Regions from separate parts of the Parabacteroides sp. 20_3 genome, predicted to be linked through region 3. Evidence: riboswitches for the same ligand, from Rfam matches in the RefSeq annotation. Region 3 holds a riboswitch; each other region holds the start of a gene.

Region 1 (3,284 bases), on a different contig from region 3:
GGTCGGAAGTTTGAAATATGGCCCGGCATAAATGCGGAACGGCTAGCCCCAAGAAGATAATAGGTCCGCAATAAGCCGTGACAATCGCCGTAAGGACCCCGGCCGAGGTGATAACCAACAAACGGGCCCGCTTGATATTAAGTCCCAAATTGCGTGCGTAGCTATCCCCAAGAAGCATCAAGTTCATGGTCTTGATAAGCAGGAACGAGAGAGGGATCAAGACTGTCATAAGAATCACGAACAACGTCATCTGATTACCGGAAACACGGGCGAAACTACCCAATCCCCAAATCACGTATGCACGGATATCCTCCTCGACGCTAAAGAATTTAAGTACACCGATCACGGCGTTTGCCACGTAACCGATCATCACACCGATAATCAACAACGTGACATTTCCTTTTACCTTTTGGGAAACATACACGATCAGCGCCATCACGGATAAGGAACCGATCACGGCCGCTATCGATAAGGCGATCTCCCCCATAAAACCAAGTTTACTCAAGGCAACGCCCCCTAAACTACCGCTTAACAACACCACGAAAGCGACACCCATGCTCGCTCCCGAACTGATACCTAAGACCGAAGGTCCGGCCAATGGATTACGGAAAACGGTTTGCATCTGTAAGCCGCTGATGGATAAGCCTGCTCCCGCTACCAACGCTGTCAATGCCTGTGGTAGTCGGGATTTCCAGATAATATTCTGCCATGTAATAGGCTCATTTCCTGAATTCCAGATAATATGCCAAACCGATTGAAGAGGAATAGAGACTGACCCCAACACCAAATTCAAAAAGATTAGAACAAAAATAGCCGTGACAATCGCCAGCATCCATAGGGTATTTGAATGTCTCATCAGCGTTCCTTATTTAAGTCGAGAATAATAGACCGGCTCATGATCCGGTAATAAATCCGGATGAAAGATATGAAGCAAATCCGCTAGGACGATCTCCGGTTCTGTCGGCATACTCTCATAAAACGGCGTGTTCTTCATATTACAATAGATAATCCCTTTCTCCCGGAACGCACGGAAATCCGCATAACGAGGATCTTGCTCTTTCAATGCCTCATAGCTAAACGTTCCCGGGAAACTATTCACGATACGCCAGAAATCAGCATCGTCCGCTTGGTTATAGACCGTCTCGAAGTCTAATGTAACACCACCGGATCGCTCATCGTCTTTCAAGAAATAATCAGCGCCGGCATCCTTGAAAAGCTGTGCCAAGAAACTCTTTCCTCCTACGGCATACCAGTTTCCACCCCGTAACTCGCCACTAAAAACGATCGGACATTTTTTAACCTTGCCATCCGCCGTAAGTTCCTTTAATTCATTATACCTCTTCTCAATGGCGGCAAAACGCTCATTGCCCTCTTTCTCTACCCCTAACAACAAGCCTATGAACTTGATCCATTCAGCTTGTCCCAATGGCGTAGTCTCCTTATAACCCAAATGGGGAATCAAGGGGATACCCACGTCTTTCAGCGTCTCATAGCCTCCCCGCTTGAATGGCGATACAAGGATCAAATCAGGATTCATACTCATGATAACCTCGTTATCGAAATTTCCCTCTATACCGATCTTTGCGGTTTTACCTTCTTTCAGGCGTTCGTTCATCTCTTTATTGAACAAATGCCGTGTACTGGTAATCCCAACGACCTTATCCAAGGCACCCAATTTAATAAAATTCGATAATTGCAGGGAAGTCATACAGATAACGCTTCGGATAGGAAGCTCTATCATCGTATAATCAACGGGAATCCCCGTGGGTTTCGAACCTCTTTTTACGAACGCATAATGAAACGTGGTGCTTTCCTCGTTTTGAGGATCTTGAATATCAGCCAAGACATATTGATCCGCATAGGTAAGCTTGAATCCTTGGGCGTATAAAGGCTTAACCTGCTCTTGCGAGAATGCGGATTGCTCTACGGAAGCCGTCTTCCCTATTTCTCCTTTTTCACGGATACCTGAAGTACATGATAAAGTCAATACCGATAAAAGCAAGCATCCACCCGCTATAAACTTATTCATAATCCTTGTTTAATTGACAGTTGATCATTGACAGTTACTCTCGTCCTGCTCCACGGGACAGCAACATTTATTTATGAACCGGCAGGTCTTCTGACTTACTTCCATTCTGGACGCCTTCCCGATTACGAAACCAGTGGCCAAGGTATTGTCCGAATGTTTAGAAGTTCACAGCAGCGTGGTCTGTCCGGGATTCTCACCCGGTTCCCTTTTAATCCGCCTCCCGGAAAAAGAGATAAGCGGAGCCTATTACAGCGACAAAAGTAGTAAGAATATTTGTATACATCCGCAATTTTAAGGACTTTTGCGTTTCAAATAAAAACAGATACACATGAATCATCCTATTCACTTCGTCTCATTAGGTCCCGGTGATCCGGAATTAATTACGCTGAAAGGGCTTAAAACATTACAAAAGGCTGATATTATCTATTGTCCTGCTACACAAGGCAAGCATGGAATCATATCTCGGGCGACGGATATATTGAAAGCTATTGAGGTAGACGAATCCTTGATCCATCCGTTTATTTTGCCAATGAGTAAGGAACGGACAGATGCGTTAAACGCTTATAACGAATTGTTTCTGGATGCCCAAGCTGAATATTTGAAAGGAAAACAAATCGTGATCGTCGCCGAGGGAGACGCTGGTTTTTATTCATCTATACAATATGTATACGATAAATTCGAGGAAGCAGGAATCCCGGTCGATCGAATCGCAGGAATTCCGGCATTTATAGCGGCAGGTGCCTTGGCCGGGATACATATCGTAAAACAAGAGGAGCAAATTAACGTAATCCCCGGGACTGCGTCGTTCGATGAACTTTCGGCAAAAATAGAAAATGGAATGATCATCGTCATCATGAAATTACCGGGTTGCCAAGAGGCTATTCATACTTGTATCCGGCAGTATGCGGATAAGGCGGTTTTTCATTATTTCGAGAATGTTGGAACAGGAAAAGAATATTATACTACTGATATCACCACTATACATTCCAAGGATTTCCCCTATTTCTCCCTACTGATTATCCAACCTCGCTAAAAGAAGAAGGCTGCCCGGAGAGTAACCAAACCCGGACAGCCCATCTTATTACGCTACATGCAATATATGCTTAAGCTGATCGATATGGAAACGAAGTGTATCCATATAAGGTTTCACTGAATTATGATACATGATCGCTTTTGCGTGCATATCTTCCAACTCGCTTACTTTACGGTTCGCCTCACGCATTTTACAAGCGTTGTAGCGAATACCCGATACATG
Region 2 (3,284 bases), on a different contig from region 3:
GCGGACTGTGGTTTCGACGTAGATATGGGACCGTTGTTCCAGACTCCGGCCGAGGCTGCCCGTCAAGCTGTGGAGAACGACGTTCACGTAATGGGCGTTTCTTCTTTGGCCGCTGGTCATAAGACGTTGGTTCCGCAGGTTATCGAGGAGTTGAAGAAACTAGGTCGTGAGGACATCATCGTTATTGCTGGAGGTGTAATCCCGGCTCAAGACTATGATTTCTTGTATAAGGCTGGCGTTGCCGCTATCTTTGGCCCGGGTACTTCCGTATCGAAGGCAGCTTGCCAGATCCTTGAGATCTTGTTAGGCGAATAAATGGAGTTTAGACCTTACGGTTTTTAAATAAAGAGAGGCTGGACAATTGATTTTGTCCGGCCTTTTTTAGTATTGTATGCGGGTTTATGTACTTTTGTAGCGATTATTCAATTAAAAAGGGAAAGAATCATGGGAATCGTTATAGGTATAGATGTGGGAGGTAGCACGACCAAGATCGTCGGCGTGGAGGATAAGAAGATCAAGAACCCGATGTTCGTGAAAGCTACCGATCCGGTAACCTCTTTATTCGGGGCCTTCGGTAAATATATTTATGATAATAACATCTCGCTCTCGAATATAGAGAAAGTGATCTTGACAGGTGTAGGTAGTGCTTATATCGATCAACCTTTATATGGCTTACCAACTGCGAAGACGGATGAGTTCCTTGCGAATGGGCTAGGGGCGCAATATAATACGGGACTGGACAGTCTATTGGTGGTCAGCATGGGAACGGGTACCTCCTTTGTCAAGGTACAAGGCTCCACGATCGAGCATATCGGGGGATTGGGTATCGGTGGCGGAACAATCCTCGGCTTGTCTAAGCTATTATTGAAAACGCATGACTTTCACCAAATAGCGTCTTTGGCCGAGCACGGTTCCTTGAATGATATCGACTTGCATATCCGGGATATTACGCCGCATCCGCTACCCGGCCTGCCGCTGGACGTGACAGCCTCTATTTTCGGAAAAGCGGACGCGAACGCTAAGGTTGAGGATATCGCTCTCGGTATCGTTCATATGGTCTTGCAGACCATCGGACAAGGAGCTGTTTTCGCCTCGTTAAATGGCGATATCAAGAATATCGTATTGATCGGTAACCTGACTCGCTTGCCACAATGCCCGGATATTTTCCCCCGTCTGGAGGAGATGTGCGATGTCCATTTCAAGATACCGGAGTATGCCGAGTATCGCACGGCTATCGGGGCGGCTTTATGCTATATCAGGAACCGGGAATATAAGGATATTTTTTGTGGAAAGTGTTAGGCTACATCAAAACTTTATGTATCTTTGCTACATGCTTTGTTCCCTTTCGGCAATCGCCGGATAGGGATTAAAAGGGAATCGGGTGAGAATCCCGGACAGTCCCGCTGCTGTAAGCTTCATAAACGGGTTGAGCAATACTGTTGCCACTGTTCATTCAAGTGAATGGGAAGGCGCTTAAGACCGGAAGTAAGTCAGAAGACCTGCAAGGCGTGTATATTTTCGACGGCTTCGAGGAAAGGCCGGAAGAGAACGCAAGAACCGTATCCGGTTTTTACTATTCTTTATCCAAGGTTTTCTTATCAAGTCGTCTCATGGTTTCGGATAATTATTTTGCCATAATAATTAGGGAAAGAAGCATGAATCTGACCGACGGGATGAGCTCCGTGTGTAAGATGCATGCTTTCTTTGCGTTTAAAGGACTGGGGTATTCCGTGAACACTCTATAGAGAATATTTGTTTATTATTAGAAAAGTGCGTTTATTTGCAACGAGTAATTAACAAAAGAAGTATGAATATGAAGAAAATTGTGGGACTTGTTATGGTTGCCTTGCTAGCGTTGATGGCGCTTCCGGCGAACGCTCAGCTTAAATTCGGTATCAAGGGAGGTGTGAATATATCGTCTGTTCATTTCAACTCGGACGTGTTGAAAGCGGATAATGTAACCGGCTTTCAAGTGGGTCCGATGATCGAGACGACCTTACCGTTGGTCGGTGTCGGGATCGATGCGGCGGTGTTGTATTCGCAAAAAGGTTTGGAGACGACCTCGGCTGGCGGGGTTAAGACTTCGATGAAGACGGATTATATCGATGTTCCGGTCAACTTGAAATGGAAATTCGGTTTACCGATCGTCAAGGCGTATTTGGCAGCCGGTCCGTATATCGGTTTCCGTGTAGGCGGTGATAAATTTTGGGATATCCCGGGTTCCGTAGCGGATCAGGTGAAGGCGAAGAATTTCAGCGCAGGTTTTAACTTCGGTGCCGGCGTGGAACTGATCAGTCACTTGCAGGTGGGTTTCAATTATGGTCTGGGACTGACTGATAACTATAGCATTGAGAAGGTGAACCTCTCCGACGGTGCCGGAAAGAACCGTGGATGGTCTATCACGGCAGCGATCTTGTTCTAAATAGGTGAAAATAAAATGAGAGAGGCTGGGCTTTAGAAGTCCGGCCTTTTTTGTTATTTTTGGGCTCGTAATGAAACACCTGTTTGAATGAAATACGCGGACGTCATACTTCCCCTTCCTTTGGAGAATAGCTATACCTATCGGATACCCGAAGATCTGGAGAGAGCCGTGATTCCCGGTTGCCGGGTGATCGTGCATTTCGGGAAGAAACGATATTATACGGCTATCGTCATGGAGGTACACGACCGGGAACCGGTATCCGATTTTGAGACGAAGGAGATCTACGCTTTGCTGGATGCCACGCCGGTGCTCCGCCGTCCGCAACTCCGTTTCTGGAAATGGATATCTTCTTATTATATATGTAAGCTGGGCGACGTGTATAAGGCGGCCTTGCCTTCCGGCTTAAAGTTGGAAAGCGAGACGGCGGTTACTTATAATGAGGATTTCGAGGCCACCGCCCCCTTGCGCCCGAACGAGCAAGCGGTACTGGATGCCTTTAGCGGGGTTTTGAAATTGACGATCTCGGAGTTGGAGAAGAAGACCGGTCTCCGAAATGTTGTCCCGATCGTCTCTTCCTTGATGGTGAAAGGGGCGGTCGAGGTGAGCGAGGAGCTAAAGCGAGGATTCGTTCCAAAGACACAGGCGTTTATCCGTTTGGCCGAGGCTTACCGGGATGAGACGAAATTACAGGCGGTGTTCGAGGATTTGAAACGAGCGAAGAAGCAAGAGCTTCTGTTGGTCAGCTTCTTGGATTTAAGCCATACGTTAAATCCTGCTTTATCGAAGGAGCTTTCCAAGAAAGAGCTATTGGAACGCAGTGGTTATACCTCTGCGGTATTGGAGGGTCTGCTGAAACGGGGTA
Region 3 (3,284 bases):
TACGCACGTGTCGTTGCCCATACGATTAATTTACCGATCATAGGGTCATAATAGACCGGAATCTCATACCCTTCATATACATAGCTATCGATACGTACCCCGATACCATTCGGTTCCGTTAATTGCCGGATAATACCCGGGGAAGGCATGAAATTATTTTCCGTATCCTCCGCACAGATCCGGCACTCGATGGCATGTCCTCGTTGGAAAAGATCTTCTTGACGAAGATGCAAAACCTCATTATTGGCGATACGGATTTGTTCCTTTACCAAATCCACCCCTACCACTTCTTCCGTGATAGGATGCTCTACTTGTAGCCGGGTATTCATTTCCAAAAAATAAAAATGGCGGTCCTTATCTACAAGGAACTCTATCGTTCCCGCTCCGGAATAATGAACCGCTTTAGCCGCAGCCACAGCCTTTTCCCCCATTTCTTTACGTAAGTCCGCTGTTAGGAATGGAGACGGGCTTTCCTCTACTATTTTCTGGTTACGACGTTGAACCGAACATTCCCGGTCAAATAGATGAATGACATTACCATGGTTATCTCCCAATATCTGGAATTCTATATGATGCGGCTCCTCTACGAATTTCTCTATATATACCGTATCATCACCAAATGAGGACAACGATTCTGAACGAGCCGTATGATAAGCCTCGACAACCTCGCCCTTCTCATGTATCAGGCGCATCCCTTTTCCTCCACCTCCCATAGAAGCTTTCAGCATAACAGGGAAACCAATTTCTTCGCAAACCCGAAGCGCTTCTTCCGCACTTTGCAACGGTTGCTCCGTACCGGGAACCACAGGAACCTCTGCGGCGATCATGCGTTTGCGTGCGGCGATCTTATCTCCCATCGCTTCCATCGTCTCCGCTGACGGGCCGATAAATATCAATCCTTCTTGCTTACAACAGCGTGCGAAGTCCGCGTTCTCCGACAAGAAACCATAACCGGGATGTATCGCATCGGCATGGTGCCGTTTCGCCGCAGCGATCAGATTGTCTATATTCAAATAACTTTCCTTGGAAGCCGCCGGGCCTATCAAGGCTGCCTCATCCGCATACATTACATGCCGAGCGGTACGATCGGTCTCCGAATATACGGCAACAGTGCGAATCCCCATCTCCTTACATGAGCGCATCACACGGATAGCGATCTCACCTCGATTCGCAACAAGCACTTTACGGATCATGTCGCCACGAGGACATAAATTCTCCATAAATCATTAACTATTGATTCTTATTCTTTTCGTACTGCTTTCCTAATCCCTCGAGCAAAAACAGCCTTTAATGAATGGCAGGTCTTCTGACTGACTCCCATCTTGAGGCCTTCCCGGTCGCTAGAACCAGTGGCGATAGTGTTGTTTCAAGATGTTCTTCGGAGCTTCACAGCAGCGGGACTGTCCGGGATTCACACCCGATTCCCTTTTAATCCACATACCCGAATGGTATATGCGGAACCGATTCGGGGGCAAAGATAGTATTTTTTATTTAACTATCCACTTCAGCCAGGCCGGAATATACGGAATACACGGATCCCAAGTAAAATTCCGTACAATAAGCTCACAAGAGAAGCTTATGCATAAAGCATTAAAAATCAAAATTAAAAAAACAGGATAATCTTTCTGCGAAAACACATACATGTTTTTGAAAAAAGTCGTACGTGTTTTCTGGAAAGGTCGTACGTGTTTTCCTGAATCCTTCCACCGAAAACAATAGCGCATGCTAAAATTTACAAGAAGCTCCACTTAAATGAGATGTTAAATGAAAAAGCCTTACTTTTTGTAGAGTCAACAGGCAAGTACAGTTTTTATACATTTCGTTTGTTCGTGTTCTCAGCTATTTTGTGTAACTTTGCGTATGCTTGAAGGCATATCAATTTGAAGCTGCCTATTCTTGCTTGCGTTACCTTGTCGTAATAATTGGCTCAAATAAAGAATAAGACTCTACAATGAGATGAATTGAACACATGAAAACTGAATATCAAAAATGTATGGATGAGGAGCCTTTCGACGGCTCATCGCCCGAAATAACGGAAATGACTGTCCGTAACAAAAGGCTACTACACCAACTCAGAGAAACGGATTATGCCGACAATGAGGCAAAGCAGCGCATCTATCGGCAGATGTTCGGAAGTATCGGCAAGGATGTTTACATCGACATAGACTTCCGATGCGAGTATGGGAAAAACATCTATTTCGGGAACAAGGTGATCGTGAACATGAACTGTACGTTCCTCGATAATAACAATATCATTATCGGTAACAACGTGATGATAGCCCCCGATGTGAAAATATATACCGCAACTCATTCCGTTCACCTTGCGGAAAGGATGCCGGAAAGGACACATCCCGGAGCGTCCATCTGCGACACAATTGCCCGACCTGTCCTTATAGAAGATGGTGTATGGATAGGAGGCGGCTCTACAATCCTTCCGGGTGTGACCATCGGTAAAAACTCTGTCATCGGAGCAGGCAGTGTTGTCGTGAAAGATATTCCTGCCAATTCCATAGCTGTCGGCAATCCTTGCCGTGTAATTAAAAATATCGAAGATAATGATTAAAAACCTCATTTTTGATTTTGGCAAGGTCCTCGTAAATCACGATTTGCAACCCTTGCTTGAACGACATTTCGGGGATGATGAAGTGTCACTAATCGGTTTTCACAAAATTCTATCAGATCCGAAATTTATAAACATGTGCGACCGTGGAATAATCCCGTTTGATAAAATGATTGACGGAGCGATAAAAAGGTATCCTGAATATAGTGATGCCTTCACGTTTTTCAAAGATAATTATCTAGAAGAGATAACAGGAGAGATTGAAGGTATGCGTGTACTTCTAAAAAAGTTAAAGCAATCTGGATTCAAACTATATGGGTTGACGAACTGGAGCGACACAATCTACCGGGTCATGGAGAAATTCGACATATTCCGGTTACTTGACGGTATGGTAATATCATGTGAGGAACACTTCATCAAGCCAGAAAAGGAAATTTATCTTCGCCTTCGTGACAAATATGGCCTTAAACCGTCGGAATGTTTGTTTACGGATGACAGAATGGTGAATGTGTTGGGTGCAAAGGCGATTGGAATGGAAGCTGTATTGTTCACAACACCCAAAGAATATATTTTTGAAATAGAGCGAATTTGCGGTATCAAAATTGAACAATGATGAATACCAGAAATTGCAACAGCCGGAGATGCGTTTAGAGAATAGCGAATATCGCACCATTGATTAACGACAAATAAAACAAAGAAGAATATGGGTATCGGAAAATGGATA

The links. Region 3 has a riboswitch for cobalamin ahead of accC (acetyl-CoA carboxylase biotin carboxylase subunit). Riboswitches for the same ligand answer to the same signal wherever they lie in the genome.
Region 1: another riboswitch for cobalamin. It lies ahead of ACESPU_RS04035 (ABC transporter substrate-binding protein); the one in region 3 lies ahead of accC (acetyl-CoA carboxylase biotin carboxylase subunit).
Region 2: another riboswitch for cobalamin. It lies ahead of ACESPU_RS10365 (porin family protein); the one in region 3 lies ahead of accC (acetyl-CoA carboxylase biotin carboxylase subunit).

What each region holds. Positions count from the first base shown of each region.
Region 1 is NZ_CAXSNO010000002.1:46,217-49,500, forward strand. Features, by position in the region: gene ACESPU_RS04030 (iron ABC transporter permease) at 1-856, opposite strand, end outside; gene ACESPU_RS04035 (ABC transporter substrate-binding protein) at 866-2,029, opposite strand; cobalamin riboswitch at 2,092-2,291, opposite strand; gene ACESPU_RS04040 (precorrin-2 C(20)-methyltransferase) at 2,358-3,062, shown strand; gene ACESPU_RS04045 (hypothetical protein) at 3,111-3,284, opposite strand, start outside.
Region 2 is NZ_CAXSNO010000004.1:280,672-283,955, reverse strand. Features, by position in the region: gene scpA (methylmalonyl-CoA mutase) at 1-315, shown strand, start outside; gene coaW (type II pantothenate kinase) at 445-1,299, shown strand; cobalamin riboswitch at 1,319-1,522, shown strand; gene ACESPU_RS10365 (porin family protein) at 1,814-2,422, shown strand; gene priA (primosomal protein N') at 2,510-3,284, shown strand, end outside.
Region 3 is NZ_CAXSNO010000008.1:251,715-254,998, reverse strand. Features, by position in the region: gene accC (acetyl-CoA carboxylase biotin carboxylase subunit) at 1-1,193, opposite strand, end outside; cobalamin riboswitch at 1,279-1,480, opposite strand; gene ACESPU_RS16980 (sugar O-acetyltransferase) at 1,970-2,563, shown strand; gene ACESPU_RS16975 (HAD family phosphatase) at 2,556-3,173, shown strand; gene ACESPU_RS16970 (TerB family tellurite resistance protein) at 3,264-3,284, shown strand, end outside.